Regions from separate parts of the Jeotgalicoccus huakuii genome, predicted to be linked through region 2. Evidence: predicted binding sites of a transcription regulator. Region 2 holds the regulator's gene; the other holds the start of a gene.
The links. The regulator CtsR, encoded in region 2, represses protease genes until heat stress. The targets are predictions, from matches to a motif close to ATGGTCAATAAAGGTCAAACA.

Region 1: V6E76_RS09050 (ATP-dependent Clp protease ATP-binding subunit) is a predicted target of CtsR. The motif match lies at 12,536-12,556, and genes of this name have one in related genera.

The regions. Positions count from the first base shown of each region.
Region 1 covers NZ_JAVIYN010000016.1:28,407-43,656, forward strand. The annotation lists gene V6E76_RS09000 (DsbA family oxidoreductase) at 301-936, opposite strand; gene trhO (oxygen-dependent tRNA uridine(34) hydroxylase TrhO) at 1,107-2,090, shown strand; gene V6E76_RS09010 (MsnO8 family LLM class oxidoreductase) at 2,256-3,257, shown strand; gene V6E76_RS09015 (LLM class flavin-dependent oxidoreductase) at 3,254-4,564, shown strand; gene V6E76_RS09020 (response regulator transcription factor) at 4,890-5,555, shown strand; gene V6E76_RS09025 (sensor histidine kinase) at 5,545-6,543, shown strand; gene V6E76_RS09030 (LysM peptidoglycan-binding domain-containing protein) at 7,019-7,957, opposite strand; gene V6E76_RS09035 (DeoR/GlpR family DNA-binding transcription regulator) at 8,235-8,984, opposite strand; gene V6E76_RS09040 (hypothetical protein) at 9,040-9,450, opposite strand; gene ybaK (Cys-tRNA(Pro) deacylase) at 9,574-10,029, shown strand; gene V6E76_RS09050 (ATP-dependent Clp protease ATP-binding subunit) at 10,276-12,399, opposite strand; gene V6E76_RS09055 (GntR family transcriptional regulator) at 12,685-13,053, shown strand; gene V6E76_RS09060 (ABC transporter ATP-binding protein) at 13,046-13,927, shown strand; gene V6E76_RS09065 (hypothetical protein) at 13,914-14,615, shown strand; gene V6E76_RS09070 (hypothetical protein) at 14,664-15,086, opposite strand; gene V6E76_RS09075 (VOC family protein) at 15,104-15,250, opposite strand, start outside.
Region 2 covers NZ_JAVIYN010000009.1:31,070-46,319, forward strand. The annotation lists gene ftsH (ATP-dependent zinc metalloprotease FtsH) at 1-1,519, shown strand, start outside; gene hslO (Hsp33 family molecular chaperone HslO) at 1,675-2,547, shown strand; gene cysK (cysteine synthase A) at 2,618-3,553, shown strand; gene folP (dihydropteroate synthase) at 3,705-4,496, shown strand; gene folB (dihydroneopterin aldolase) at 4,496-4,861, shown strand; gene folK (2-amino-4-hydroxy-6-hydroxymethyldihydropteridine diphosphokinase) at 4,861-5,328, shown strand; gene lysS (lysine--tRNA ligase) at 5,351-6,838, shown strand; tRNA gene V6E76_RS06120 (tRNA-Gly) at 6,971-7,045, shown strand; tRNA gene V6E76_RS06125 (tRNA-Ile) at 7,078-7,151, shown strand; gene V6E76_RS06130 (MurT ligase domain-containing protein) at 7,210-8,532, opposite strand; gene V6E76_RS06135 (ZIP family metal transporter) at 8,651-9,460, shown strand; gene V6E76_RS06140 (nucleoside transporter C-terminal domain-containing protein) at 9,508-10,719, opposite strand; gene V6E76_RS06145 (CtsR family transcriptional regulator) at 10,934-11,401, shown strand; gene V6E76_RS06150 (UvrB/UvrC motif-containing protein) at 11,406-11,921, shown strand; gene V6E76_RS06155 (protein arginine kinase) at 11,911-12,927, shown strand; gene V6E76_RS06160 (ATP-dependent Clp protease ATP-binding subunit) at 12,928-15,250, shown strand, end outside.

The sequences.
Region 1 (15,250 bases), on a different contig from region 2:
TTCGTTTTTATTTCGAAGCGGAGCTATGCCATTACATCAGCTTCGTTTTTACTTCGAAGCGCAGCTCCACCAGTTCATCAGCTTCGTTTTGATTTCGAAGCCGAGCTCCACCGGTTCATCAGCTTCGTTTTTACTTCGAAGCCGAGCTCCAACATTACATCAGCTTCGTTTTTATTTCGAAGCCGAGCTCCACCGGTTCATCAGCTTCGTTTTTACTTCGAAGCGGAGCTCCAACATTACATCAGCTTCGTTTTCCTTTCGAAGCGGTGCTAAACCACACACCGACAACTACACTTCCAACTATTCTTGTAATGTCTTTTTAAAGGCGATTAGATAGTGCTCAACTTCTCTAGCACCCGCAATGGCAAATTTGTCATCAAATATATAATACGGTAACGTCTTCACCTGATTCACTTTAGCTAGATTAAAATCACCAATGACTTCTTCTAAATAGATACTCGGATCATTCAGTAATTCTTCGACTTCACTCTGTTCAAGTCCTGCTTTGATACCAATATTCAATAGCACTTCTTGATTGCTAACATTCTCACCTTTAGTAAAATAGCTCTCATAGAGTGCATCTAAAATTTCACTACCTTTGCCATTTTCCTTGGCTAATTTCAACAATCTGTGAGCATTTCTTGTATTTGCAGGTACTACTTTATCCATATTAAACTCAATACCGACTTTTTCACCTGCTTCCACGATACGTTCGACCATATCATGAATCTCATCTAATGGTTTTTGGTGTTTATCGGCAAGGGATTGATAAATATCTCCCGTCGGTGTTTTTGAAGCTTGGTTGTCGAGTTCATAACTTAAATAATCTAAATTAATACTTTCTTCAACATCGAATTCTGCTTTTGCCTTTTCAATATTTTTCTTTCCTATGTAGCAAAAAGGACATGCAATATCTGTATAAATTTTAACTTCCATAATCTCACTCCTAGTTAACATTAATTTTACCATACATTTATGCAAGACTTTAAAGTGTCACTTTCCTGTAGTAAATTTTTCACAAAAATTGCCTAAAATCTGGTACAATATTGTCTGTAAAACTATCAGGTGTAACCTGCAATTATATTTATGATAGGTGGAAAATGAAAATGGAATATCGTGTTTTACTGTACTACCACTATATTGATGTGGAAGATCCGGAAACGTTTGCTGCTGAGCACTTACGTTTTTGTAAAGATTTAGGCTTAAAAGGCCGTATTTTAGTTGCGCATGAAGGAATTAACGGGACTGTTTCTGGTGATATTGAACAGACTGACCGTTACATGGAATATATGAAAGCTCATCCACTGTTTAAAGATATCGTCTTTAAAATTGATGAAGCAGAAGGCCACGCCTTTAAGAAAATGTTTGTACGTCCGAGACCTGAACTTGTTAATTTAAGTTTGGACAAGGACATCGATCCTCGTGAGCAAACGGGTGAATATTTAAGCCCTGCTGAATTTTATGAAGAAATGCAAAGAGACGATACAGTCGTATTAGATGTAAGAAATATATATGAATATGATGTCGGTCACTTCCGTGGTGCGATCAAGCCAGATGTAGAAACGTTTAGAGATACTCCGGAATGGGTTCGAAATAATAGACATCTATTTGTAGGCAAGAAAATTTTAACCTACTGCACAGGTGGAATTCGCTGTGAGAAATTCTCAGGTTGGTTAAAAGAAGAAGGTTTTGACAATGTTGCACAACTTCATGGTGGTGTAGCAACTTATTCTAAGGATCCAGTAGCAAAAGGTCAGCTATGGGATGGTCAAATGTATGTTTTCGATGAAAGACTTACTGTCCCAATTAACCAAGTTGAACATGTTGTTGTTGGTAAAGATCACTACGACGGGACACCATGTGAACGCTATATCAATTGTGCGAATCCAGAATGTAATGCACAAATTTTAGCCTCAGAGGAAAACCAAGCATATCACTTAGGTGGTTGCTCTATGGAATGTGCTGAGCACCCTCGTAATCGTTATATTGTTGAACATAATCTGTCATCAGAGTTTGTACAATCACGAATAGAAGAATTAAAACAAACAGACTTTAGTAAAACAGAACCGATGCTAAGCCATAAGGGCTAAGTATTTCGCTCGGAAATCTATTTAAGATTTTCGGGCTTTTTTTATGTATAATACCAGGTATATTACTAGGAATTAATTGTTGAATAATTCTAAATTCATGTTATGATTACTGTTAATTCATAGTTTGCCACTAGGATAATTTACATATTATCGGAGGGAAAAGATATGCAGTTTAGTATTTTGAACCAAAGTCCACTTTTAGAAAATCATAATGTACAGGAGTCACTTGCTCATACAACCGAACTTGCGAAAAAAGCAGATGACTTAGGTTATCGCCGTTATTTTGTTTCAGAACACCATAATATGGATCATATTATTGGAACATCTCCTGAAGTCCTTGTTACTCACCTATTGAGTCAGACAAAGCGCATTAAGGTTGGTGCAGGTGGGGTCATGTTATCTCATCACAACCCGTTTCATGTTGCAGAACAATTTCAACTCATGAGTCATCTCGCACCTGAACGTGTTGACCTTGGTGTTGGTAAAGCTCCAGGAGGCACTCCATTAGCTACACAGGCCCTACAAGAAGAATTAAAAGATGATATTGAAACTTTCAACGATCGTTTCTTAAAGTTGAAGTCTTATATCGACGGGACTCATGACAATGCTCATAGTCTACAAATTTCTTTAGATACAAAATCAAGTCGCCCAAGCATCTTCCTCCTTGGTGGTAGTCCTGATTCTGCTCAGTTTGCTGCTAAAAATAAGGCGAACTTTATCTTTGCACATTTTATTAAAAATGACCCAGGACTTTTAAAAGAAGTGGTTAATGTCTATAGAAAGCATTATCCAGAAGGTGAAATTATTGTCGCCCTGTCAGTCTTAGCGGTAGATAACGAAGAAGATAAAGCACTGTTAAGAAAAGAAAACGAACTTTATACCATTACTTATCAAAGTGGCAAAACTTTAACTGTTATCAATCAAAATCAAGTTAATGACTTTATTAAAAATACTGATGAAAAAGTAGAAGTTAATAAAAAGGAAGCAGATATGATTATTGGAAACAAAGAAGAAATACTAGAAGCTTTAAATAAATTGAGCCAGGATATAGAAATTGATGAGTTCATGTTCCATCTCCCAACTAGTCGTAGTGAAATTAGAGATTACACTATAGAAACGCTTGCTCCAAACCAGTTAAGACAAACAGAAAAGGCAGGGATAATATGAGTAAGAAAGTAAAATTTGGTGTAATGTTAAATGGCCCAGGAGGTCATATGAATGCTTGGCGCAGTGAAGATGTTCCAGCAGATGCAAGCATCAACTTCGATTACTTAAAATCTGTAACCCAAAAGGCTGAAGATGCTGCATTTTCCTTTATATTTGTAGCAGATGGTTTATATATAAATGAGAAATCCATTCCTCATTTCTTAAGCCGCTTTGAACCCCTAACATTACTAGCTGCTTTGGCACCAATTACTTCAAAAATCGGCCTAGTCGGTACAGTCTCAACTTCATACAGTGAGCCATATACAATCGCCAGACAACTGATGTCGATTGACCATATATCAGGCGGACGTGCGGGATGGAATGTTGTGACATCTCCATTAGAAGGCAGTGCCAACAACTTCAGTAAGGACAAGCATCCAGAGCACAGTTTACGTTATGATATTGCTGACGAACATTTAAGATCAGTTCAAGGGTTATGGGACTCATTTGAAGATGATGCCTTTACTCGTGACAAAGCGAGTGGACAGTATTTCGATAAAAATAAGATGCATGAATTAAATTTTGAAGGAGATTTCTTCAATATTGCAGGTCCTTTAAATATCGAACGTTCTCCTCAGGGGCAACCCATTATCTTCCAAGCTGGTGCGTCACCAAAAGGTTCCGCATTTGCAGCCCGCCACGCAGATGCGGTATTTACAAATGCGAGTACACTAGAACATGCCAAAGAGACTTATGAACAACTGAAACAAAAAGCTGTTGATAGTGGTAGAAATCCAGGGGACATTAAAGTTTTCCCTACCCTACAGCCTATCGTTGGTAAGGATCACGAAGAGGTTCGTGCACGTTATGAATACATTAAAAACCTAGTAACAATTGAAGAAGCCCTCACCTATTTAGGACGCTACTTCGACCACCACGACTTCAGTCAATACAATGTTGATGCCCCGTTCCCAGAACTAGGTGATGTCGGCAAAAACAGCTTTAGATCTACGACAGATGAAATTAAAAAGCGCGCTAAAGAAAATAATTTAACGCTTCGACAAGTTGCAATGGAAGAAACGACGAGAGAAAGTGCCTTTATGGGTACCTATGAAGAGATTGCCGATCAAATTATTGAGTGGATCGATCACGGTGCAGCAGACGGTTTCGTTTTAATCCCTCATGTCTTTGGTGAAATATTTGAAGACTTTATTAATAAGGTGATTCCAATCCTTGTAGAACGAGGCTACTATGATAATGAATACAGTGGTCAAACACTCCGCGATGAACTCGGTTTAAAATTCAAAGAGAATAGATATCAGCAGTAAACGCTCAAACTATGGCTACTTTTAAAGTGGTCATAGTTTTTTTCTCCTTATTCATAAATTTTTCAGAACTGGTTTATATACTCACAGTATAGAAATTTTGAAAGGAGAAAATATGATGGAAATTTTACTAATGATTATTGTTTACCTCATGATTATTTCATTTTTTATAACTGTGGGGTTATTAGTCTTGGAAATATTAATGAAGGGACCTAAAGAGAGAAAGTTTACTTATGTAAATATATTTGGAGTGGTGACTTTCATTAGTTTAATCGCCTTCCTCATTTTAGTAAACTTATATCTATAGCAACAGAAATGAGGTTTACAAATGAAAGATTTCAATATTTTAATCGTTGAAGATGATATCAGTTCTGCTAAAAATTTAAAGAAGATACTAGTCCAACAAGGGGCTAAAGTAAAATTGAATCACACTGGTGAACATGTCTTAGAACAACTCACAGATGTTCACCTTATTTTATTAGATATCATGTTGCCATATGACGATGGCCTATCGATTGCTGATTATATTCATCAGCATATCGATACGCCAATCATTTTTCTATCAGCAAGAAACGACATGGATAGTAAGATTACAGGTTTACGTGCTGGGGATGACTACATTACTAAACCCTTTCATCCGACCGAGTTGATTTCTAGGATTAACAATATCTTAGATCGCTTTTACGATAAAACACCGACAACTCTATTCAACTTGACTATAGATCCATACAAATTTGAAGTTTTTGACCAGGAAGATAATGAAATTCCTTTTACAAAAATTGAAAAACGGTTGTTCTTTTACTTATTTTCTAACATCGGTACAACATTAACAAAAGAACAGATACTACAATACGTTTGGCCAGATGGAGATATCTACGATAATTCCTTGAACGTTTATATTAAAAAGATTAGACAAAAAACTAATGATCACGACAACACGATTATTTCTACTATTCATGGAATAGGATATAGGATGAATGCTCATGAAAAATAAAAATCTAAGCTACAAATTTTATGTCGTCATGTCCTTATCAATAGCTGCCATCCCAGTGGTTTTTATCCTGTTGTCCTATGCAATGTTCTTCACTCACCTTGGCATTACCTCATTATTTAGTATCGATGGTCATTTTTCTGGTAGTATACTGACCACTTATTTTTATATTGTCTTTTTTGGCATTCTGTTTGGATTAATGTTTATTGCTGCTAGATACTTTAAGAAGATTATTAATCGTATAAATACAATGGAACAGACGGTCAGAAAAATTGCAGAAGACGATGCATTTCCTGAAAAGCTCGCAGTCATTGAAGAAAGTGAGGACGAGTTGAATAAGCTTGCTGCATCAATCAATACCATGATCGACAGACTAAGAGCAAAAGAAATCGAATTATCACAGATGGAAGATTTAAAACGCGAATATTTAAAACAATTATCTCATGATATTAACACACCATTAAATGCGCTAAATCTTGAATTATATTTGTATAGCCAAAATCATAATGTACCAAAAGAAGAGGTAGATGTACTCTATCAAAAAGTTGATTACATTAGTAAACTGGTGAATTCAATATCAAGTGAAGCATTATTTGATATCGATAACTATTATATTTTTAAAGAAGATATTTCTGTCCATAAGTCTTTAAAACAAACCATTAACAAGTGGTCATATTTACTGAACAAGAATAATATAGAATATACAATTGACGTGCAAAATAATCTGATATGGCAAGCCAATGAACTGTGGCTGGACCGATTATTTGAAAACATCATCTCTAATATTTTCAAACATTCAGCTACGAATCAAATTGAAATAACTATTGATGAAACCTTAATAATTAAAGACTACGGCGTTGGTTTTGAAATTGATAGAGATCATGAAACAACAGGTCTTTCAGTAATCAAAAATATTTGTCAGAAGCTTAATATTCAATTGGATATTGAGTCAACAAATGCGGGTACAGCTTATCGATTATCACAGAAGTAAATGTAGACGTTTAGTGCTAGGTAAATGGTATTCGTTTTGGATTCTAGTTGCAGGTTTGCCATTACATCAGATTCGTTTTTACTTCGAAGCGGAGCTACACCATTACGTCAGCTTCGTTTTTATTTCGAAGCGGAGCTACACCATTACGTCAGCTTCGTTTTTATTTCGAAGCGGAGCTACACCATCACGTCAGCTTCGTTTTATTTTCGAAGCGGAGCTACACCATCACGTCAGCTTCGTTTTATTTTCGAAGCGGAGCACCACCAGTACATCAGATTCGTTTTTATTTCGAAGCGGAGCACCACCATTACATCAGATTCGTTTTTATTTCGAAGCGGAGCACCACCATTACATCAGATTCGTTTTTATTTCGAAGCTCATCTAACAACATTTCGTCTCACCCAATCCCACTTAAACCAACAAAAAAGACTTGGATCTTAAAGGATCCAAGTCTTTTCTCATCATATTAATATTATTAGAATCTGTAGTAACCGTCAACGTGACCATGTACGTAAGATACTGCACGCTCACCAACACCTTCTGAAGGGTTAAGTGCATCTACCATTTGGCCATTACCAATGTAAACACCTACGTGTGAGTAGTTGTTAAAGAATACTAGGTCACCTGGTTGTGGGTTAGATACTTGTGTACCTGCTGCTTGCTGACCATAAGTTGTTCTAGGAATATCTTTACCGTTGAATGCTTTCATGAACTGTTGAGTGAATGCTGAGCAGTCTACTGCTGTTGCAGAGTTTCCTCCCCATACGTAGCTCTTACCTGCTGCTACTGAGTGAGCAACTGATGCTGCATTTCCACCTGATACTTCTGGTGCAGGTGCTGGTGCTGGTTCTGAAACTTCTTCAGTTTCTTCTACTTCTTCAACTTGAGCTTCAACTTCTTCTGCATCTTGAACTTCAGGAGTTTCTTCAACTTCCTCAACTTCTACTTCTTCAACAGCAGGTGCTGATGTTTCTTCTACAGCTGGAGCTTCTTCAGCTTCTTCTGATCCACCTGCAACGTTGATAGTTTTTCCAACGAAGATTAGGTCTGATGTAAGGTTGTTCCACTCTTGTAGTTCAGAAACTGATACGTCAAATTGGTTAGCGATTGAGAATAAAGTATCGCCTGCTTCAATTGTATATGTAGTCGCGTCTGAGCTTACTTCTTCAGTTGTTTCTTCAGCCGGTGCTGCTGCTGGAGCTTCTCCATCGATCTTAAGAACGTCACCAGGGAAGATGATGTCTGAAGTTAAGTTGTTTAATGATTTAACTTCCTCAACTGATTTACCAGCTTCACTAGATAAACTCCAAAGTGTATCTCCTGAATCTACCGTTACTTCTGATGCAGATATGTTAGCTGCAGCCACTGCTGATAATGCTGTAAGTGATGCTGCAGAAATAATAGTTTTTTTCATTGATAAAGCCTCCGTAATTTGGATGTATTTTTTAAATTCGCGTCACGTGCGATTTCCATGAGTCCTACTATAGCACATGATATTGCTAATTTGTCCTTTGTAACCAACTTGTAATTAAAGTGAAAAATCGCAGAACATTCACATTCTCAAAAATATGTTTTTCCGTCCTAAAATAATATATAAAAATAGCTAGAAGCCTTGTATATCAAGGTTCTAGCTATTAAGTGTGTATTTTTGCTTCTGAAGCATGTAAGATAACGTAATTTGACTGTAATAATTAAATTACCGTTGTATGTTGCTTTAAAAGTTCTATGGTCTCTTCATCAAGAGAATCTTCAGTAATAATTCCTGAAAATTCTCTGAGGTTACATACCTTTGAGAAATCTGTACTTCCAAACTTACTAGAGTCAACAACCAAATAAGATACCTGGCCGCACTTCATCATCAAGCGCTTCACGGTTGCTTTTTCAATAGTTGGCGCATAAACACCTTCATCAACATCCATTGCCTGAGTGCCTACAAAAGAAATATTAACTTTGATAGATCTCAAAATATCAATGGTTTGCACACCATACATTGAGCCAATATTCCTCTGCACTTTGCCACCTAAAATTATCACTTCGTGTTGGCTATCGATGAGCTCTGCCGCTGCTTTAATATCGTTCGTCACAATTCTCACTTGAAAATTTTGTTTTTTGAGTAACTTACAAATTTCTAAAGTGGTCGTACCCGCGTCTAGTAGGACCGTATCATCCGGGTGTATAAAGTCCAGTGCCTTTCTAGCAATTACGCGTTTATCTTTAATATTAACGAGTTGCTTTTTAACAAAAGGCACTTCATTCAAAAATGAGTCCTTCAGTAATATTGAATTCGATGTCCGTATAATTTGTTCATTTTCCTCAAGTTCCTTTAAGTCTCGACGCACCGTCATCTCAGATACTGAAAGTTCCACAGCTAATTCTTCTATTGTTACTTCACGACTCTCAGAAACTTTATTTAAAATGTAACGTTTTCTTTTCTCTTTCATATTCATCCCCTTAGACATTTTACCAAGAAAAATTGACGCTCCTCTATGAAGTGTCCTATTTCTTCAATGTCACTTTGTGTGCTTTTAGCCAAACTTCAATCTCTTTCATTCGGTCTGTGTCGCCCGCTTTTTTTGCTGCTTGATATTCTGCTAACTTATCCGTTACCTCATTTTGCTCACCTTTTGAAACTTGTTTCTTTCTGTCCTGCTCTATATCTTCTTCATATATGCGCTCGACTTGGAAGGTTAAAAACAAAGCAACAAGTCCAAAAATTACAGCAAGACCAATTGGTGAAACATTGGTGATATTGTTTAAGGTATTTGTCTTTATAACATTTTCCGATAAAAACTGAGCAACTTCCGGGGTCACAAAACCAATAGCCATACCAATCATTACCTTGATCGGATCAAAATGATATTTCTTTTTTATAGGTGTTCTTTCGTCTTCTTGGGATTTTAGAAACATAGGCATCTCCTTGTTAAATCTTCAAACCTATTATACTAGAAAAGATATGATATGCTAAGCGCTAAGATAACAATACGGAGGTATGACATCTTGAAGAAAAAGAAAGTTCAAAAGACGAATGCCATGCGACAGTTAGATAAAGAGAAAATCCCTTATTTAATTCACGAATATGCTTGGTCAGAGGACCATAAAGATACTGATCGTTCAGTCGACACACTTGAAGTGTCAGAACAAATAATATTTAAGACGCTTGTCGCAGTTGGTAATATCACAGGGCCAATTGTTGCTTGTATTCCAGCCAAAAAAGAATTGGATTTAAAGGCACTTGCAAGGGAAAGTGGTAATAAGAAAGTAGACATGTTGCATATGAAGGACTTGGAGAAAACGACCGGTTATATTAGAGGCGGTTGCTCACCTATCGGTATGAAGAAACACTTTCCTACCTTTATTGCTATTGAAGCTAAGTCACTTGATAAGATGGTTGTGTCTGCTGGTAAAAGAGGAATGCAGGTCGAAGTGACACCTGATGATTTACTGAGCATTACTAATGGATCACTTGTAGATATAACTGATAAGTGATTTGATTACTAAGTAAAAATAGAACAACAAAAAAAAGATACTGGGACAAAAAACTGAATATATAGGGAAATAATAAATTATACTAAAAAAGCCGGACGTTAGACTTCTAGGGGAATAGCATTCTGCGTGAGACTACAGGCTCACGCGATGCCTTAAGAATTGCTAACGTCCGGCTTATTTATGAAGAGGATGGTTTTTGTCCCAACCCCTTTTCAATATTTAAAATTTCAGTAGTCCTATAATAACCTAAGCTTTAGATACGACAATTTCACCATTTTTAATGTGAGCTCTGACTTGTTCTAAATCATCAGATTCTAATATTAAATCAGTAAGTTGGTCTTCAATTCTATCTTGAATCACTCTTCTCAATGGTCTTGCACCAAAGCGTTTGTCGTAACCGAGGCTCACTAATTTTTTCTTAGCGTCTTCAGTAACAGTGATGCTAATATCATTTTCCTTAAGTGTCTCTGATAACTCATTAAGCATTAAATCAGTAATTTCCATCAGATTTTCTTCAGACAATTCATTGAAGTTAATAATTGCATCAAATCTGTTTAAGAATTCAGGTTTAAAGTAATCACTTAAGTTCTCAAGTGTCGTTACTGACTCATGTTGACTCGCATTAAATCCAACACTAGCGTTATTGTCTCCTGTACCAGCGTTACTTGTCATGATAATCACTGTTTCTTTGAAGCTAACAGTACGACCATGAGAATCAGTAAGCTGACCATCCTCCATAATTTGAAGGAACATATTTTGTACATCAGGGTGTGCCTTTTCAATCTCATCTAAAAGAATAATTGTATAAGGATTGTGACGTACTTTTTCTGTTAATTGTCCTGCTTCTTCGTGACCAACGTAACCTGGAGGTGAACCGATAATTTTAGAGACAGCATGTTTTTCCATGTACTCAGACATATCTAATCTAATCATAGAGTCTCTTGTACCAAAAATTTCCTCAGCTAATGCTTTGGTTAATTCAGTTTTACCGACACCTGTTGGGCCAACGAATAGGAAGGAACCTATTGGACGATATTTAGATTTTAGTCCTGCACGGCTTCTTCTGACCGCTTTCGCTACCTTATCTACTGCCTGTTCTTGCCCAATCACTTTAGCACTAAGATTTTCACTTAGAAGTCTCATCTGATTTTGTTCTTCTGCTTGTATTTTTGTTACAGGAATACCTGTTTTCTCTTCAACAATTAATTGAATATCTGTGACATCAACATCTAAAGTCTTTTGTTCATCCTCTGCTGCATCCAATTGTTTTTGTAGTTGTAATTCTTGATATTTTAAGTGTGCTGCAGTTTCATAGTCTTCTTGTTCAGCAGCTTCATCTTTCTCTTTCGCAATTTTGTCTAATTTTTGTTTAATAGAGTCCGTATCATTTTCAGCATTTGAAAGGTTAAGTCTTGCACCGACTTCATCCATTAAGTCAATTGCCTTATCTGGTAAGAAACGATCTTGAATATATCTATGAGATAGGTTAACAAAAGCCTCAATTACGTCATCAGAGTAATTGACCTCATGGAATTTTTCATAGCGATCTTTAATACCTTTAAGAATTAATACAGACTCTTCTAAACTTGGTTCTTTAACAATGATCGGTTGTAGACGACGCTCAAGCGCTGCATCTTTTTCAATTTGACGATATTCTTTTAGCGTTGTTGCACCGATGATTTGTAGTTCACCTCTAGCAAGTGCTGGTTTTAGAATGTTACCAGCATCCATTTGTGAACTTTCTGCAGACCCTGCTCCAACGATTTGGTGAATTTCATCTATAAATAAGATGACTTCTTTTCGTTCTTTTAATTCAGATATTAATTGCTTCATACGTTCTTCAAACTGTCCACGCATAGAAGTGTTCGCGACTAGTGAAGCAACATCTAAAACGTAAATTTCTTTGTCCATCAATTTCGTAGGAACGTTGCCCTCAACAATTTTAAGTGCTAAGCCTTCAGCAATGGCAGTTTTACCAACACCAGGTTCACCAATGAGTACTGGGTTGTTTTTATTTCTTCTATTAAGTGTTTCAATGACACGCTTAACTTCTTTGTCACGACCAATTACAGGATCAATTTTCCCAGATCTCGCCTCGTCGGAAATATTATTACCTAATTGATCTAAAAGTCCGTCTCTATTGCTTTCTTCTCTTGTTCTAGTGCTCGTTGCACTGTTTCCTTGTCCGTTAAAGTATTTATTGTTATTCATTGCATTATTTTGACCTTTAAAGAAATCGTTAGAGTTCATCATTTGTCCTTGGATTTCTTGGAAACAGCTGTCACATAAATGAACCTGCATTTTTTGGTTATTAAAATTCATTGCAAGGTTAACATTTGCTTCGTTAATACCACAATTTTGACATTTCATGTGTGTTTCCTCCTTTTAAAAGTTTTTCAATCATAGTTCGTTTTGACTTTGACTATATTTGACTATGTTTATAGTATAAAGCCTGATATCAGTGACTTCAAATTATGTGCTTATCAAATTTATAATCATACCGAGAAGTTTGACTATCTTTGACTTATAATTTTATTATACATTGACCTTGTTTGACTTTCAAGTTTTTTATACTTTTTCTTTACAAAATCTATCTTCGTATGTATAGTTGATTACACAACTAATCAACCACTCATCAAAAGGAGGTCTTCATGTGTGAAAGCAGTACTAGATGACTCAAAACCTATATTCCAACAAATACACGAAATGATAGAGGACGACATAATTGAAGGTGAACTCCAAGAAGGTGACCAAATCCCCTCAACGACGGAGATTTCGAAATTCTATCAAGTTAACCGTGCAACTGCACAGAAAGGTCTCAGTGTCCTTGTTGAAGAAGGATATGCTTATAAACAACGTGGTCTCGGTATATTCGTCTCTAAAGATGCCCGGTCTAAATTATTAGAGAAGAGAAAAAATGAATTTAGAAAGCAATATATTAAACCTATGTTAGAAGAATCTAAACGCTTAGATATGGGGCTTGATGAAGTGATTAAGTTTTTAAAGGAGGATAATAATGATTAATTTAGACAATGTCGCATTTGCTTATGACAACAAATATATTTTAAAAGATATCAATCTTATAGAAAATAATCCGGTCATTATTGGTTTATGGGGAAGGAATGGTTCTGGTAAAACAACCCTTATGAAACTATTGTCAGGTTTAGAACACCCGACTTCTGGCACGGTCCATGTCGATGGTGAAATACCTTACAATAATATTGAAGCGATGAACCATGTTGCATTTATGCAAGAAGACCACCCTTATAGTGACTTGTGGAATGTTAATGACGCCTTAAATTACGCATCAAATTTTAATGATAAGTGGGATCAAGCTTTAGCTGATCAATTAATAGAAATTTTTCAACTTCCAAGAAAGAAAAAAATTCGTAAATTTTCTAAAGGTATGAAGACGATGTTAACTATCGCAATCGGACTCGCGAGTAAAGCACCCGTAACAATTTTCGATGAGCCATCAAACGGTTTAGATGCGCATATGAGAAAGCAATTCTACGATATCCTACTCGATTCATTTGAAGAAGATCCAAGGGTGATTCTCTTATCAACACACCATATTGAAGAAGTTGAACCACTGTGTGAAAAAATTGCAATTATAGATAACAATACGCTTCTAACCTATCAGGATACGGAATCACTTAAGACACGTGGTGTTCACTTAAGCGGTACAAGTGATGCTGTGAATGCTATTGCAGAACAGTACACAATTTTAGAAGAACGAAAGCTCGGCAAACAGCTCAACGTTATGATTGATGCACCGTATACAGAAGCATTAAAGCAAGAAGCTTTTTCTCACGGTGTTTCTATAGAAAAAGCTCCCTTCCAAGATTATCTAGTCAATTTAACTAAAAAGGAGGCAAAATTACATGCACACGCTTAATGGTCCTTTTAAAATCGTCGCAAAAGAAACTGGCATAACATTTTATATTAATATTTTTGTTACAGTCGCCATTTTTGCTCTCTTTATTTTTTTAAGCTCGTTATCATCTGGCGCTAATAGTGTTGGCGCACTTTTCGGTCCCTTTTATATAGTGTTTCTGACACTGCCATTTATATTCTTTAAAGCGTATCGATTCATACTCGGCTTAGGCGGAACTAGAACTCAGTTTATGTTATCAGCTTACCTATCAAGCATTTTATTTATAATAGCTGCATCAGTCGTACTGACTTTATTACACTTTATAGGGACAAATTTATTCGAGGATTCTTATTCTGTGTTTCACATGGCAGACATTTTAACTGACGCAAATATATTTATGTACTTTTGGATAGATTTCCTATGGCTATTCATTCTATTTGGTATCGGAATGTTTGCACAAGTTATCAATTTTAATATGGGAACAATGCGAACATTGATACTGCTTGGCCTAGTTATACTCGCTTCAATTTCAATCTACTTCTATATTGATTTTGGACCACTGTTTGAATTCATCATGACAGACTACACATTATTCATTCATATACTTGCAGGCGGATCACTAATCCTACTCGTCCTGTCATACTTCATGATGAGAAATGCGCCATTAGAACGTGGAGATCGTAAAATCGTTAAACCTTCAATTAAATAGTAAGATAAAATCCGTACATGTGGTCACGATCACATGTACGGATTTCTTTTATCGTAATTCTATTGTTAATATAAGCGATTTACCACTGACCTCACTAGTCATTTTTACTTGTTCTTCATCTGAAGTATCGATGACCGCTTCACCGGATAGATGGTTTTCATCTCTAAAGAAAAACTTCACTTTGTCGATACTAAAGAAATCGTGCTCTAGCATAGCGACCATACTATTAAGATGATCAAATTCTGAGTAATTCTCATATTCTAGTAGCTCTTTATTTCTTTCCTTAGTGAATTCTTCTAGTGATGCTCTATTAATGTGCATTTTCAATACTGACTCTGAAATTTCTAAGTCATCAAAATGTTTACGATCAATCGACAGTCTTTTTTCTCCCAGACCGACAATGTCATCAATATACGTAATTGTATGAATGCTTACATCTTCTAATTTTGAAGTATCTAATAGTTGTGTCATTTGAAATTCCTCACATGTTATTCAATAAATGATAGTTTGATTAAATCTTCTTCTATTTGTGTTCTTTTCTCTTCTAGGAATGGCGGCAAGTCTAAGTGATTACCTAGTGATTGATTTGCTTCATCATCTGTCATTCCAGGCCCATCTAAAGTTGCAATTTCAAA
Region 2 (15,250 bases):
AGAAGTTGTTGACTTCTTAAAAGATCCACGTCGCTTTGATAGAATCGGTGCCAGAATTCCTAAAGGGGTACTACTTGTCGGGCCTCCAGGTACTGGTAAAACATTGATTGCAAGAGCGGTAGCAGGTGAAGCAGGCGTACCATTCTTCTCAATCAGTGGTTCTGATTTCGTTGAGATGTTCGTTGGTGTCGGTGCATCTCGTGTACGTGATTTATTTGAAAACGCTAAGAAAAACTCACCTTGTATCATCTTTATTGATGAAATTGATGCAGTGGGTCGTCAGCGTGGTGCTGGTGTTGGTGGTGGTCACGATGAGCGTGAACAAACACTAAACCAACTATTAGTTGAGATGGATGGTTTCGCAGATAATGAAGGTATCATTATGATTGCAGCAACTAACCGCCCTGATATTCTAGACCCAGCACTCTTACGTCCAGGTCGTTTCGACAGACAGATTCAAGTGGGGCGTCCGGATGTTAAAGGACGTGAGGCTGTACTTAAAGTACACGCACGTAACAAGCCGCTTGATGAGACTGTTGATCTTGCAGCACTTGCGCAGCGTACGCCAGGTTTCTCTGGTGCAGATCTTGAGAATCTCTTAAACGAAGCTGCTTTAGTCGCTGCTAGACAAAACAAGAAGTTAATTGATATGCGTGATGTCGATGAAGCGACTGACCGTGTGATTGCAGGTCCAGCTAAGAAGAGTCGTGTAATGAGTAAGAAAGAACGTAATATCGTTGCTTACCATGAGGCAGGACATACGATTATCGGTATGGTCTTAGACGATGCTGAGACAGTTCATAAGGTTACCATTGTCCCTCGCGGACAAGCTGGTGGTTATGCTGTAATGCTTCCTAAAGAGGATCGTTACTTTATGACGAAACCAGAATTAGAAGATAAGATTGTTGGATTACTTGGTGGTCGAGTATCCGAAGAAATTAACTTCGGTGAAGTATCAACAGGTGCTCACAATGACTTCCAAAGAACAACAAGTATCGCTAGAAGCATGGTGACTGAATACGGTATGAGTGAAAAACTCGGTCCAATTCAGTTCGGTGAATCAAACGGTCAAGTATTCCTTGGTAAAGATATGTCTAACGATTCGAATTACTCAGATAGTATCGCTTATGAAATCGACCAAGAAATGCAAAACATTGTGAAAACACAATATGAGCGTTGTCGTCAGATCCTTACAGAGCATAAAGAACAGCTTCAATTAATTGCTGAAACATTACTTGAAGTGGAAACACTCGACAGAGAACAAATCGAAGGACTTTTCTACAACGGTAAACTACCTGAAAGAAACTTTGATAATGAACCTGTTGAGGAAGATAAGGATTCAGACAAAGCAGGGGCATCTTATGATGAAATTAAAGAAAAGATGTCACATGATGAAAAAGACCTTGAGTCTGAAGAACAAGTTGAGGAAAGACCAGACATGGTTGAACCTGATGAGTCGACTGACCAAGAAAATCAATCTTCAAATGACTTAGAAGAAGACCGTAAGGATAACAGATAAGAAACTTTAAGCGCAGCGGATGATGCTGCGCTTATTTTTTCGTAGGAAATGATATTAAGCACGTAAATTGACTATCTTTGACGTTTTCTATATTATGCATGATAGTAAACTATGTTTATAAAATTTTGATGTGAAAATCGTTTGGAGGAACGACTATGACAGACCACTTAATAAGAGGTTTAGGATTAAATGATGAGGTAAGGATATTTGCTGTAGATACTACAGCTACTATAAACGAGGCAGTTCAGAGACATGTGGCTTACCCAACTGCAGCTGCAGCACTTGGTAGAGCGATGAGCGCTGGAGTAATGATGGGTGCTATGTTAAAAGGTGAAGACAAGAATACAATTACTATTGAGGGCGGTGGACCAATCGGTGCGATTGTAGTAGATAGTGATGCACACGGTCACGTCAGAGGTTATCTTGGCAATCCGCAAGTTCACTTTGATTTAAATGATCAAGGTAAGCTTGATGTGAGACGCGCAGTTGGTACAAATGGTTACCTTAGAGTAGCTAAAGATATTGGTTTAAAAGATAACTTTGTTGGATCTACTGAGATTGTTTCAGGAGAATTAGGAGAAGACTTCTCTTATTACTTCTATGCCAGTGAACAAGTTCCATCTATTGTTGCCTTAGGCGTGCTTGTAAACCCGGATAACACAATTCAAGCAGCAGGTGGCTTCATAATCCAAGTGTTACCTTCAGCAAGTGAGGAAACGATTAACTGGCTTAATGAACGTGCCAAAGAAATGACGCCGGTTTCTAAACTACTCGCTAAAGGCATGACACCGAACCAAATTATTGATGAAGCAATCGGTGAGGAAAATTGGAGACAACTGAGTGAGATGCCAGTTAGTTTTGAATGTAACTGTTCTAAAGAGCGCTTTATTAATGCAATCAGTGCCTTAGACCCTAAAGAAATTATGTCTATGATTCAAGAAGATGGCGGTGCTGAAGCAGATTGTCATTTCTGCCGTAATAAAGAATGGATTACAAAAGAAGAACTTCAAGCACTCATCACACACTAATTAATTGAAAAATGGTAGGGATAATGTTATATTATTCATAGTCAGAAACTAGGAATAGGAGTGTTTGATTGTGAGTAATGTATATAACAATATTTTAGAAACAATTGGAAATACGCCTTTAGTGAAATTAAATAAGTTAACAGATGAAAACAGTGCAGATGTCTATGTAAAAGTTGAATTTATGAATCCAGGTAGTTCAGTTAAAGACCGTATCGCCTTAGCGATGATTGAAGCTGCAGAAGAAGCAGGTAAACTTAATGAAAATACGATTATTGTTGAACCAACAAGCGGTAACACGGGTATTGGTCTAGCAATGGTAGCAGCTGCAAAAGGTTACAAATCCGTTCTAGTCATGCCGGATACGATGAGTAAGGAACGTCGTAATCTATTACGCGCATATGGTGCAGAACTTGTCCTAACACCAGGTGCTGACGGTATGAAAGGTGCAATTAAAAAAGCTAGAGAACTTGCTGAGAAAGACGGATATTTCATGCCACAACAGTTCGAAAACCCAGCTAACCCAGAAATCCACGAGAGAACGACTGGTAAGGAGTTAGTAGAACAAGCGAATAGTGCTGGCTTGTCTATAGATGCTTTCATCTCTGGTATTGGTACAGGTGGTACAATCACCGGTGCTGGTAAAGTGTTGAAGGAAAACTTTAAAGATGTACAAGTGATTGCTGTAGAACCAACAGATTCAGCAATTCTAAGTGGTAAAGAACCAGGACCGCATAAGATTCAAGGGATTGGTGCAGGCTTTGTACCAACGACATTAGATACAGATATTTATGATGAAATCATTACGATCGAAAATGAAGAAGCAATGGATACTGCGCGTAAGTTAGGTAGAGAAGAAGGTATCCTTGGTGGAATTTCTTCTGGTGCTGCTGTCTTAGCAGGACTTCAGACAGCCAAAAAACTAGGCAAAGGTAAAAATGTGGTCGTTGTACTACCATCGAACGGTGAGAGATATTTATCTACACCACTATTTAACTTTGAAGCTTAAGTCAATAATCTTAATCCAAACTAAAGAGCTTAGAGATCTATATGAACATAGATTTCTAAGCTTTTTTGTATGAGATTTTTTAATCAGGCACGTACTTTTAAACATGTTATAATATGACTATTCAACAAATGTATAAATAGAGGTTGGTATGATGGAAAAATTGAAGATAATGGGTATTTTAAACACAACACCAGACTCTTTTAGCGATGGTGGAAAATATGACTCTGTAGAGAAAGCCGTAGAGCGTGCCAAGGAAATGGTTGAGGAGGGCGTCGATATTATAGACGTTGGTGGCTACTCTACACGACCTGGTGGCTATAGTGAGATTACAGTGGAAACAGAGATAGAGCGGGTTGTCCCTGTCGTACAGGCGATTCGAGCAGCAGGTATAAAGACAGACATCTCTGTAGATACATTTCGCTCAGAAGTTGCAAGGGCAGCCTTAGAAAAGGGTGCAACGATGATTAATGATCAATGGCGAGGTCTTTATGATGAAAAAATCTTAGATGTTGTTGCTGAATTCGATGCTGAAATATTCCTTATGCACAACAACGATCACGCTCAATATGAAGATGTGGTTAGTGAGATGATTGATGAGTTAAAATTCTCAGCTGATAAAGCCCTTGAAGCTGGCGTTAAGAAAGAAAAAATTTGGCTGGATCCAGGCATCGGTTTTGTAAAGTCTAGAGATGAAGAAATCGAGGTCATGCGTAACTTGGATGAACTCGTTAAAGTGGGTTATCCTGTTTTACTCGGGACAAGCCGTAAACGTATGGTAAAAGAACTGATTGGTCATGATACAGATGCTGACGAACGGGACGCAGCAACCCTCGCAACAACGATTTTAGGCATTGATGCAGGTGTCGATGCTGTGAGAGTGCACAACGTAAAAATGAATAGGCAGGGTGCAGATGTCTATATGAAGTTAAAAGGTGAACTATAATGGATAAAATTCATATCAACGGTATTAAAACTTATGCTTATCATGGTGCAATAAAAGAAGAACGTGTGCTTGGTCAGTACTTTATTACTGACTTAGTAATTAGCTTAGATTTATCTCAAGCAGCTTTGACGGATGATTTGAATGAAACGGTACATTACGGTGAAGTATACGAACTTGTTGAAAATATTGTTAAAGGTGATTCAGTGAGTTTAATTGAGCATTTAGCAGGGAAAATCAATGCCCAGCTATTTGACCGATATGCTAAAATAGTAGAGGTAGAAACTACGATTACTAAACCTAATCCACCGATAGATGGTAACTATGACAGTGTGGGTATTACCTTAAAAGGAAAGCGGGAAAGATAATGGCTATAGCGTATCTCGGACTCGGTAGTAATATCGGGGACAGAGAAGAGAGTTTAAGACAAGCCCTAAAAAAAATATCTGAAGTTCCTGGGATTACCGTTACTAAAATATCTTCAAGATATGAAACTAAACCATATGGTAAGACAGATCAGCCAGATTTTATAAATATGGCTGTAGAATTGGAGACAAATTTAACACCTTTGGATTTGCTTGAAGTCGTACTTGGCATTGAACATGAACTTGGTCGTGTACGTAAGGAAACATGGGGTCCAAGGTCGATTGATATTGATGTACTCTTATACGAAGATTTGGAGCTGGATTTAACAGATTTGAAGGTACCTCATCCGGAAATGCACCTCCGTTCTTTTGTGATTGATCCGATGAGTGAGATTGCACCAAAAAGAGAACATCCAACTTTGAAAATGACAATCGAAGAAATTAAAAACAAATTAGATAACGAACAATAATGACTTTTAGGAGTGGAATATAGTGTCTGAAGAACTAAATGATCAGCTGGCTGTACGCCGCGAGAAAATGCAACAATTAAGAGAACAGGGATTAGATCCATTTGGTAAACGTTTTGACCGTTTACATTATACTAATGAACTCGTTGAAGAGTGGGACCAGTTCTCAAAAGAAGAATTAGCAGAAAGAGAAGATGAGTCAGTAACAGCGATTGCTGGACGTATCATGACTAAGCGTGGTAAAGGTAAGGCTGGATTTGCACATATCCAAGATATCAACGGTCAGATTCAAATTTACGTTAGAAAAGATCAAATTGGTGATGAAGCGTTTGAGGTATGGAACCAGGCAGATTTAGGTGATTTTGTTGGTGTTAAAGGACCGATGTTCAAAACGAATACAGGCGAATTATCGATTAAACCAACAGAGTTTACATTACTTACAAAAGCCCTTCGTCCACTTCCCGATAAATATCACGGTCTAAAAGATGTTGAAGAGCGTTATCGTAAACGTTACTTAGATTTAATTACAAGTAAAGAGTCTAGAGAAACATTTATTAAAAGAAGTAAGATTATACAAGAAATGCGTAACTACTTAAATGAGAATGACTTCTTAGAAGTAGAAACACCAATGATGCACTCAATCGCGGGCGGTGCGCAGGCACGTCCGTTCATTACGCATCACAATGCTTTAGACACAGATTTATATATGCGTATTGCCTTGGAGCTACATTTAAAACGCCTCGTAATCGGAGGTATTGAGAAAGTCTATGAAATTGGTCGCGTGTTTAGAAATGAAGGGGTATCTACAAGACACAACCCTGAGTTCACAATGATGGAACTATATGAAGCTTATGCTGATTACAGAGACATTATGACTTTAACAGAAGAGATGATTGCTTATATTGCTGAGAAAGTGAATGGGACGACTAAAGTTGTGTATGATGGTGAAGAGATTGACTTAGCACCAGAGTGGAAACGCGTGCACATGGTAGATATCGTTAATGAATATACAGGGGTTAACTTCTATGATATTAATTCATTAGATGAAGCAAGAGAAGCAGCTAAGGCACACAATGTAGAAATTGGTGACAACATGCAGTATGGTCACATTCTAAATGAATTCTTTGAACAAAAAGTAGAAGAAGAATTAGTGCAACCGACCTTTGTATACGGCCATCCTGTAGAGATTTCACCGTTAGCTAAGAAAAATGATGAGGATCCTAGATTCACTGATAGATTTGAGTTATTTATCGTTAGACGTGAACATGCCAATGCGTTTACAGAATTAAATGATCCTATTGATCAGCGTGAGCGCTTTGAAGCACAAGTTGCTGAACGTGATCAAGGTAATGATGAAGCGCATGAAATGGATGAAGACTACCTAGAGGCAATGGAATACGGTTTACCACCAACAGGTGGACTGGGTATCGGTATTGATAGATTAGTAATGTTACTGACAGACTCAGCTTCAATCCGTGACGTTCTATTGTTCCCTTCAATGAGAGAAAGATAAGAAAAATCGTACTTATTCTTTAAGGATAAGTACGATTTTTGTAATTATTAATTTTGTGTAAAAATTGGTTGACAATTTAGCTAGTTATCGCTAAAATAATTAATAGTTTGATTTTACTGCTATACATATTGTGCGGAAGTAGTTCAGTGATAGAACATCACCTTGCCAAGGTGGGGGTCGCGGGTTTGAATCCCGTCTTCCGCTCCATTTTATTTTTTTTTTTGCTTTTTCCCATATAAGGGCCTATAGCTCAGCTGGTTAGAGCGCACGCCTGATAAGCGTGAGGTCGGTGGTTCGAGTCCACTTAGGCCCACTAATATAAAAGGTCACTGATGAGTTTTCATCAGTGACCTTTTTGTTTAGAGTGAACTTTATTTAATGTGACCTTTTTCTATTAATGCTTTACGAATCTCAAGCATAGCAGTATAGGTGGCGATCATGTGGATTTTTGTCGTCGGTGCTTTTTCAATAGCTTCTACAACATTTTCTAGTGTGCCAGCACTATCAACTATTGAGGAATCGAATCCAGCAGTGAGCAAGCGATCTGTCATCTTATCGACTGCGATACCACCAGTAATTATTTGTTTGATGTCTAAGTCAGTTAGGGATTCAAAGTTAGTATCAGCTAACCATGATAGGTCGACACCGTCTGCTGGTCGGTTGTTCAAGAGTGATACAAAAGTAAATGGATCTTTTTCAAGTTTAATAAGATTCAATACCTGGTCTAACCCTACTGGGTTTTTAACAACATTAAGGACAATTTTCTTATCGTATGCGACGATGACTTCTTGGCGACCGAAAACACGTTCATTGACATTAAATGCATCGACAATATCTTCTTTTGGAACATCAAAATGACGACCGACCGAGTAGGCTGCTAGGGCATTGTATATGTTGTATATTCCCGCATTATGCAGAGTGTATGTGTGATGGTCGATCGTAAATGTGGAATGCGTAACATCTAATTCTTTGACTGAAGTGACTCTATGGTCTAATTCAGGGCGTTTATAGCCACAAGAAGAACATGAATAGTCTCCAAGGTTTGCATAAGTATAAATTGTATACTCTAAATCATGCCCACAGTTCGGGCAGGCTGTATCTGCTTTTGATTGGTCCCCTGTATCAACATCTGTGTCAAACCCAAAGAATTTTCTGTTGTTAGGTAGTGCGACAGAATTAAGTAACGGTAAATCACCATTCGCTATAACAGTAGCATCTGGGGTACTTTTTGCAGCATCTGTTAGCAACTCATATATTTTTTCTATTGAACCGTAACGATCGAGCTGGTCTGCAAATATGTTAGTATGTAGAAATACTTTAGGTTGTAATTCTTCTACAACATTTTTTAAAGATCCTTCGTCAACTTCTAAGACAGCGATCGCATCTTTTGTCACTCGCGGTGCATTCAGGAAGGCACCAACGATGCCTTGCTTCATGTTAGACCCTGCCTTATTAGTAATTACATGGTTATACTTCTTCGATAAAACACTTGTCGTTAGTGTCGTTGTTAAGGTTTTACCGTTCGTCCCAGTTACAACGACAACATCGTAAGACTCTGCTAAGTTTTTTAGCAGGTTTTTGTCGATTGATAAGGCAACTTTACCTGGTAAGCTGCTGCCTCCATTTGTATATCTCGTTAGGAAATAACTTAATGTTTTTCCGACGTTCTTGGCAATAGTGGATTTAATCGTCATTCGTAGCGCTCCTTTAAGTTCCTTATGAGAAACTATTATATCATTCAGTTTTAATAGGTACTATATTTTTTTAGAAAGCGTTATAATTATTATTAAGAAAATTCTAAGGAGAATGAATATGTTAGATTATCTAATGACCTTGGAACCCTGGCAACAGGCACTTATAGCAACCTTGTTCACATGGACAATGACGGGGCTCGGTGCAGCAGTTGTCTTTTTAACTAAAGGTGTTAGTGAAAACTTTTTAAATATCACACTTGGCTTTGCAGGCGGTATTATGGTAGCCGCAAGTTTTTGGTCACTTTTATCACCTGCGATTGATGCGAGTGCAGATAATCCAATAGGAGAATGGTTCCCTGCTTTAGTCGGCTTTTTAGGCGGTGCCTTATTTATTTACTCCTTCGATAAAATTATCCCTCACCGTCATAGAGGAGAACACACTGCTGAAGGGCTTACAGTTGCTAGCTCCAGAAGAAGTACCTTACTAGTAACATCCTTAACACTTCACAATATTCCTGAAGGACTCTCTATCGGTATTCTCTTCGGTGCAGCAGGGTTGAGTCAAGATCCAGTCATGATTGCCAGTGCACTTACCTTAGCAGTAGGGATTGGTCTACAAAATATCCCAGAAGGTACTGCAGTTTCCATGCCGTTAAGAGCAGACGGTGCATCTAAATTTCGAGCATTCTTTTGGGGCTGGATGTCAGCAATCGTTGAGCCGATGGCAGCACTTGTTGGTGTCTTGCTTGTGGCCTCAATGGAGCCAGTATTGCCGTATGCTTTAGCTGCAGGTGCAGGTGCAATGATATTTGTGGTGGTGGAGGAAGTCATTCCAAGCACACAAAAAAATGGTCATTCCGATGCAGCAGTCTTTGCATTCCTGATTGGATTTTCTGTGATGATGGTATTAGACGTAGCATTAGGATAACAAAAAAGCCTCTAGGGTCTTCCCTAGAGGCTTAAAATTTATAAATTTTAATAGAAGAATCCAATGATTACAGAGCTTAAGATAGATACAAGTGTCGCACCGTATACTAGTTTAAGACCAAATCTCGCAACTTTGTCTCCGCTCTCACCGTGAAGTCCTTTAACAGAACCAGCGATGATACCGATTGAACCAAAGTTAGCAAATGAGATTAAGAATACTGAAAGCATTGCTTGTGTCTTCTCAGAAAGTCCTTCTGCAACATTAATGAATTCAAGAATTGCAACAAATTCGTTTGTGATTAACTTAGTTGCCATTAATGAACCGGCAGTTTGTGCCTCAGCCCAAGGAATACCCATTAGGAAGGCAACTGGCATAAAGATGTAGCCCAAGATATCTTGGAATGAAAGGTTTGAACCAGGAATTAATAAGAAAATCTGGTTCAGTAAACCGATTAGAGCGATGAAACCAATTAACATCGCACCAACGACGAGTACGATTTTACCACCATCGATGATGTAATCACCAAGGACTTGGAAGAAAGATTTACCTTTTTCTGGATTAGTTGAGATTTCAATGTCGCCATCCTCGATAACTTCATCATATGGATTGATGATGTGTACGATGATGTAAACACTGAATAAGTTCAGTACAATCGCAATGATGACAAATTGAGGGTCTAACATTGTAAAGAATGCACCGACAATAGAAAGTGAAATTGAACTCATTGCTTGTGCAGCTAATGTATATAAACGACGTGTTGTAAGCTTAGGCAGCTGATTCTTAAGTGATACGAATACTTCTGACTGTCCAAGCATCATAGATGCCGCACCATTGTATGACTCGATGTATGGCATTCCAGTAATCTTAGTCAGTAAGAAACCTAAACCTTTAATGATGAAAGGTAAGATTCTAGTGTAAGAAAGAATACCGATAATCGCCGAGATGAAGATAATTGGAATAAGCACGTTGAATAGGAATACATCAACTGGTTCGCCTTCCGCGTTCGTCATCAAATCTCCAAACACAAATTGCGCACCTTCTCTTGCATATCCTAGTAAGTAGTCAAAACCGTTCGCTAAACCAAGGATAATCGTTTGTCCACCAGTAGTGCTAAGGAATAAGAACGTAGCGATAAACTGTAATGCAACTAATATTAATATGTTCTTCCAATGTTTGAACGCAAGTTTTTTGTTACTACTTGCAATCCAAGCAAGAAAGACGGTGAATAGTATACCAACTATTCCCATTACAATACTCATTGTGAAAGCCTCCAAAAATTATTATGTAAGAAATATTGAAAATGATTTCATTTGTAAATTATATACCAAATGATACATTTATGCGATACTAAATTATTATAATGCAAGCGGTTCCAAAAATAAACCCTTTTGGGTAAAAAATAAACATGTTATTTGCCAATTTTGACCACACCTTGTATACTTTAGTCAAAGTAGGTCAAGAGGGAGTGATGAAATGCGTAATATGTCGGATATTATTGAAAAATATTTAAAAGAAATGATTGAGAAATCCGGTAACGAAGTCGTTGAAATAAAACGTGCGCACATCGCTGAAAAATTTGATTGCGTACCGTCCCAGTTAAACTATGTTATCAAAACACGCTTTACAAATGAACATGGCTACGTCGTTGAAAGTAAACGTGGCGGTGGCGGCTATATAAGAATCACCAAAGTAGAAACACATTCTGAGACAGAATACTTAGCGCACTTACAAAATCTTATTGGAGATAACATATCTCAGTTGAATGCGGGACACCTTGTTCAATCAATGTATGAAAATGGTGTCATTACCTATAGAGAGGCACAAATCATCGATGCTGTAATGGAAAGAGAAGTTTTATCCATTGAGTTACCTTATAGAGATCGCTTAAGAGCGAAAATTTTACGCCGTGTAATCACGGCAATACTGTACGCTAAGGAGTGAATATATGAAGTGTGAGATATGTAATGAAAATGAAGCCACAGTCCATATTTCGGAAGACTTAGGTCTTGCTCAAAATGTACGGTATTTGTGTGAGCAGTGTGCTGAAAAATCGCTACACATGAATGACTATCAAGTGGATAATCCTTTTGACATCCACACATTACTGAAAATGTTAGCGGCTAATGCAGAGAAAAAAGAGGTGGAAGTTGAAGCGCCTGAATGTCCCTCATGTGGTTCAACATTAAGAAGTGTGGTCGACAATGGCTTGTTTGGTTGTAGTTATTGCTATGACTACTTCGGCGAATACGTACCTCAAATCGTTGAACGTGTGCAGCTGAACCAAAATAGACATCTTGGGAAGATTCCTCATCAAAAAGTAGATGCGCTGCGCCTCAAAAGAGATATAGAGTCCTTACAACAGAGACTAGACGACAAGGTAAAAACTCAAGCTTTCGAAGAAGCTGCGGTGATCAGAGACCAGATTCAGGCACTGAAGGATGGTGAATCGCATGGAGAATAATATTAGTAAGTGGCTCAGTAGAGCGGCAGTCACTGATATTGAACTTTCCTCACGTGTGAGGCTAGCACGGAATATTAATGGTGTACCTTTCACACATATGCTTGAAGATGATGAAGACATCACAGCGCTCGGTAAAATAGTAGAAAAAACTTTACCTAGTTTGACGCGTTTCTGCTTGTCTGAATTTACTGATGTAGGCCGTGCTTTGTTGGTCGAAAAGCATTTGATTAGCCCTAGATTTTCACAAAATGGAGAAAGTGTCTTTATCAATGAAGAGGAAGACATGTCGGTGATGATTGGTGAGGAAGATCACGTACGAATCCAAAGTCTAGGTGTAAATGAATCCCTTGAGTCGCTTTACGAGAAAGCGAGTGCTATAGATGATACATTAGAAGGTAAGATAGAGTATGCATTTGATGAACGATACGGCTATCTTACTGCTTGCCCAACTAATGTAGGGACAGGTATGAGAGCCTCTGTAATGCTGCATTTACCTGCCTTAACAGCCTTGAAAAGAATTCAACGTTTTCATAATAATTTAACACGCTTTGGTTTTACTTTACGAGGTATATACGGGGAAGGGTCTAAGCCCATTGGTTCTGTTTATCAGTTATCGAATCAAGTGACACTTGGTTTTAGTGAAACAGACATCATTGAAAATTTAACAGAGTTAAAAGAACGTATTATCGAAGAAGAACGTATCGCAAGAGAGCAATTAAAAACATTAGAAACCTGTGACGCTGTCAATCGTTCTTTTGGTATTCTACAATATGCCTATAAATTACCTTTAAAAGAAGCGGCAATGCATTTGAGTAATGTGAAGCTAGGGATTGACTTAGGCTATATCGATTTTGACCGCTTTAACTTTCAAGCGTGGTTCCAACAAATCCAACCGGCTTTTATTAGCCAAAGACTGAATGAATATGAATATGACACTAGTCGACCAAACAATCAGCACGAACGATTACGGGCGACACTGACACGCGAACTATTAGGAGGGAAATAGATGCTATTTGGAAAACTGACAGAGCGAGCACAAAAAGTACTCGCATTTGCCCAAGAAGAAGCGATCACACTTAAAAACTCTAATATCGGTACTGAACACTTACTATTAGGTTTGGTAAAAGAAAAAGAAGGCATCGCCGCAAAAGTTTTAGCATCGTTTAATATCGATGAACAACGAGTTAATGAAGAAGTGCACAATTTAATAACAACGGGTACAGAAAAAGCATCATCGATTCACTATACACCGCGTGCTAAAAAAGTAATTGAGTTATCTATGGATGAAGCTCGTAAACTACACCACAATTTTGTAGGTACAGAACACTTACTATTAGGCCTTATTCGTGAGAGTGAGGGCGTGGCAGCGAGAGTATTGGCTAATCTTGATTTAAATATTACGAAGGCACGTGCTGCAGTGATTAAAATGCTTGGTAATCCAGAAGCTTTCCAGTCACATTCAAGTGTCCAAAAAGATACTAATACACCGACATTAGACTCTTTAGCACGTGACTTAACTCAAATGGCCAGAGAGAGTCAGTTAGATCCGGTGATTGGTCGTTCTAGCGAGATTACACGTGTTATAGAAGTGCTAAGTCGTAGAACTAAGAATAACCCCGTGTTAATTGGTGAACCTGGTGTTGGTAAAACAGCTGTGGCTGAAGGCCTAGCCCAAGCAGTGATTAACAGTGAAGTGCCTGAAAACTTAAAAGATAAACGCGTGATGTCTCTAGATATGGGGACTGTTGTTGCAGGTACTAAGTACCGTGGTGAATTTGAAGAGCGAATGAAGAAAGTAATGGATGAAATCCATAAGGCTGGTAACGTCGTACTATTTATCGATGAGTTACACACACTAATCGGTGCGGGGGGAGCTGAAGGTGCGATCGATGCATCTAACATTCTTAAACCAGCTCTTGCGCGTGGCGAACTACAGTGTATCGGTGCGACAACTTTAGATGAATTCCGAAAACACATTGAAAAAGATGCGGCATTAGAACGTCGTTTCCAGCCGGTAATGGTCGATGAGCCTAAGGCGGAAGACGCAGTGTTGATTCTAAAAGGCCTACGTGATCGTTATGAGGCGCACCACCGCATTAATATTACAGATGAAGCACTGGAAGCAGCAGTTCGTATGAGCAGCCGCTATATTCAAGACCGTTTCCTGCCTGATAAGGCAATTGACTTAATAGATGAAGCTTCATCTAAAGTTAGATTAAGAAGCTATTCTACACCGCCAGATCTTAAAGATTTAGAGACGCGTTTAGAAGCAGTGAAAAAGGAAAAAGATGCGGCGGTTCAAAGCCAAGAATTTGAAGCGGCAGCAAACTTTAGAGATCAACAAACAAAAATTGAAAATGAAGTTAAAGAATGTGAAGAAAACTGGAAGAAACAACAGGGTCAATCTTCACAATCAGTTACAGCGAGTGATATTGAGCTTGTAGTCGCTGGCATTACAGGTATTCCGTTATCTAAGATTGCTGAAGATGAGTCAGATAGATTGATGAATCTTGAATCCATTCTACACGAGCGTGTAATCGGACAGGATTCTGCAGTACAATCGATATCTAAGGCGGTAAGACGTGCGCGTGCAGGACTTAAAGATCCGAAGCGTCCAATCGGTAGTTTCATTTTCTTAGGCCCAACAGGTGTCGGTAAAACCGAACTTGCTAGAGCCTTAAGTGAAACAATGTTTGGTGAAGAAGATGCAATGATTCGAGTAGACATGAGTGAATACATGGAGAAACATTCAGTATCTCGTTTAGTTGGTTCGCCTCCAGGCTATGTTGGTTACGATGATGGGGGACAACTAACGGAAAGAGTAAGAAGGAAACCGTACTCACTCATACTCTTCGATGAAATTGAAAAAGCACACCCTGATGTGTTTAACTTGCTCTTACAAGTGTTAGATGATGGGCGTTTAACAGACTCTAACGGACGCGTGGTGGATTTCCGTAATACAATTATTGTTATGACATCAAATGTAGGTGCGAGAGAATTACAAGATCAGAGATTCGTAGGCTTTGGTGGCCCAGAGGCTGAAAGCTATGAAAATATTAGAAGTACAATGATGAAAGAATTGAAGAATACCTTTAGACCTGAATTCATTAACCGAATTGATGACATTATTGTCTTCCACAAACTTGAGAAAGAACATCTTAAGGAAATTGTTAGCTTGATGATTGATACCTTAAGAGCGAGATTAACTGACCAGAATATTCACATTGAGGTTACAGATCGAGCGACTGAGCGTATTGTTGAAGAAGGTTACGATCCGGAATATGGGGCGAGACCTTTATCTAGAAGTATTCAAAAGAATATAGAAGATA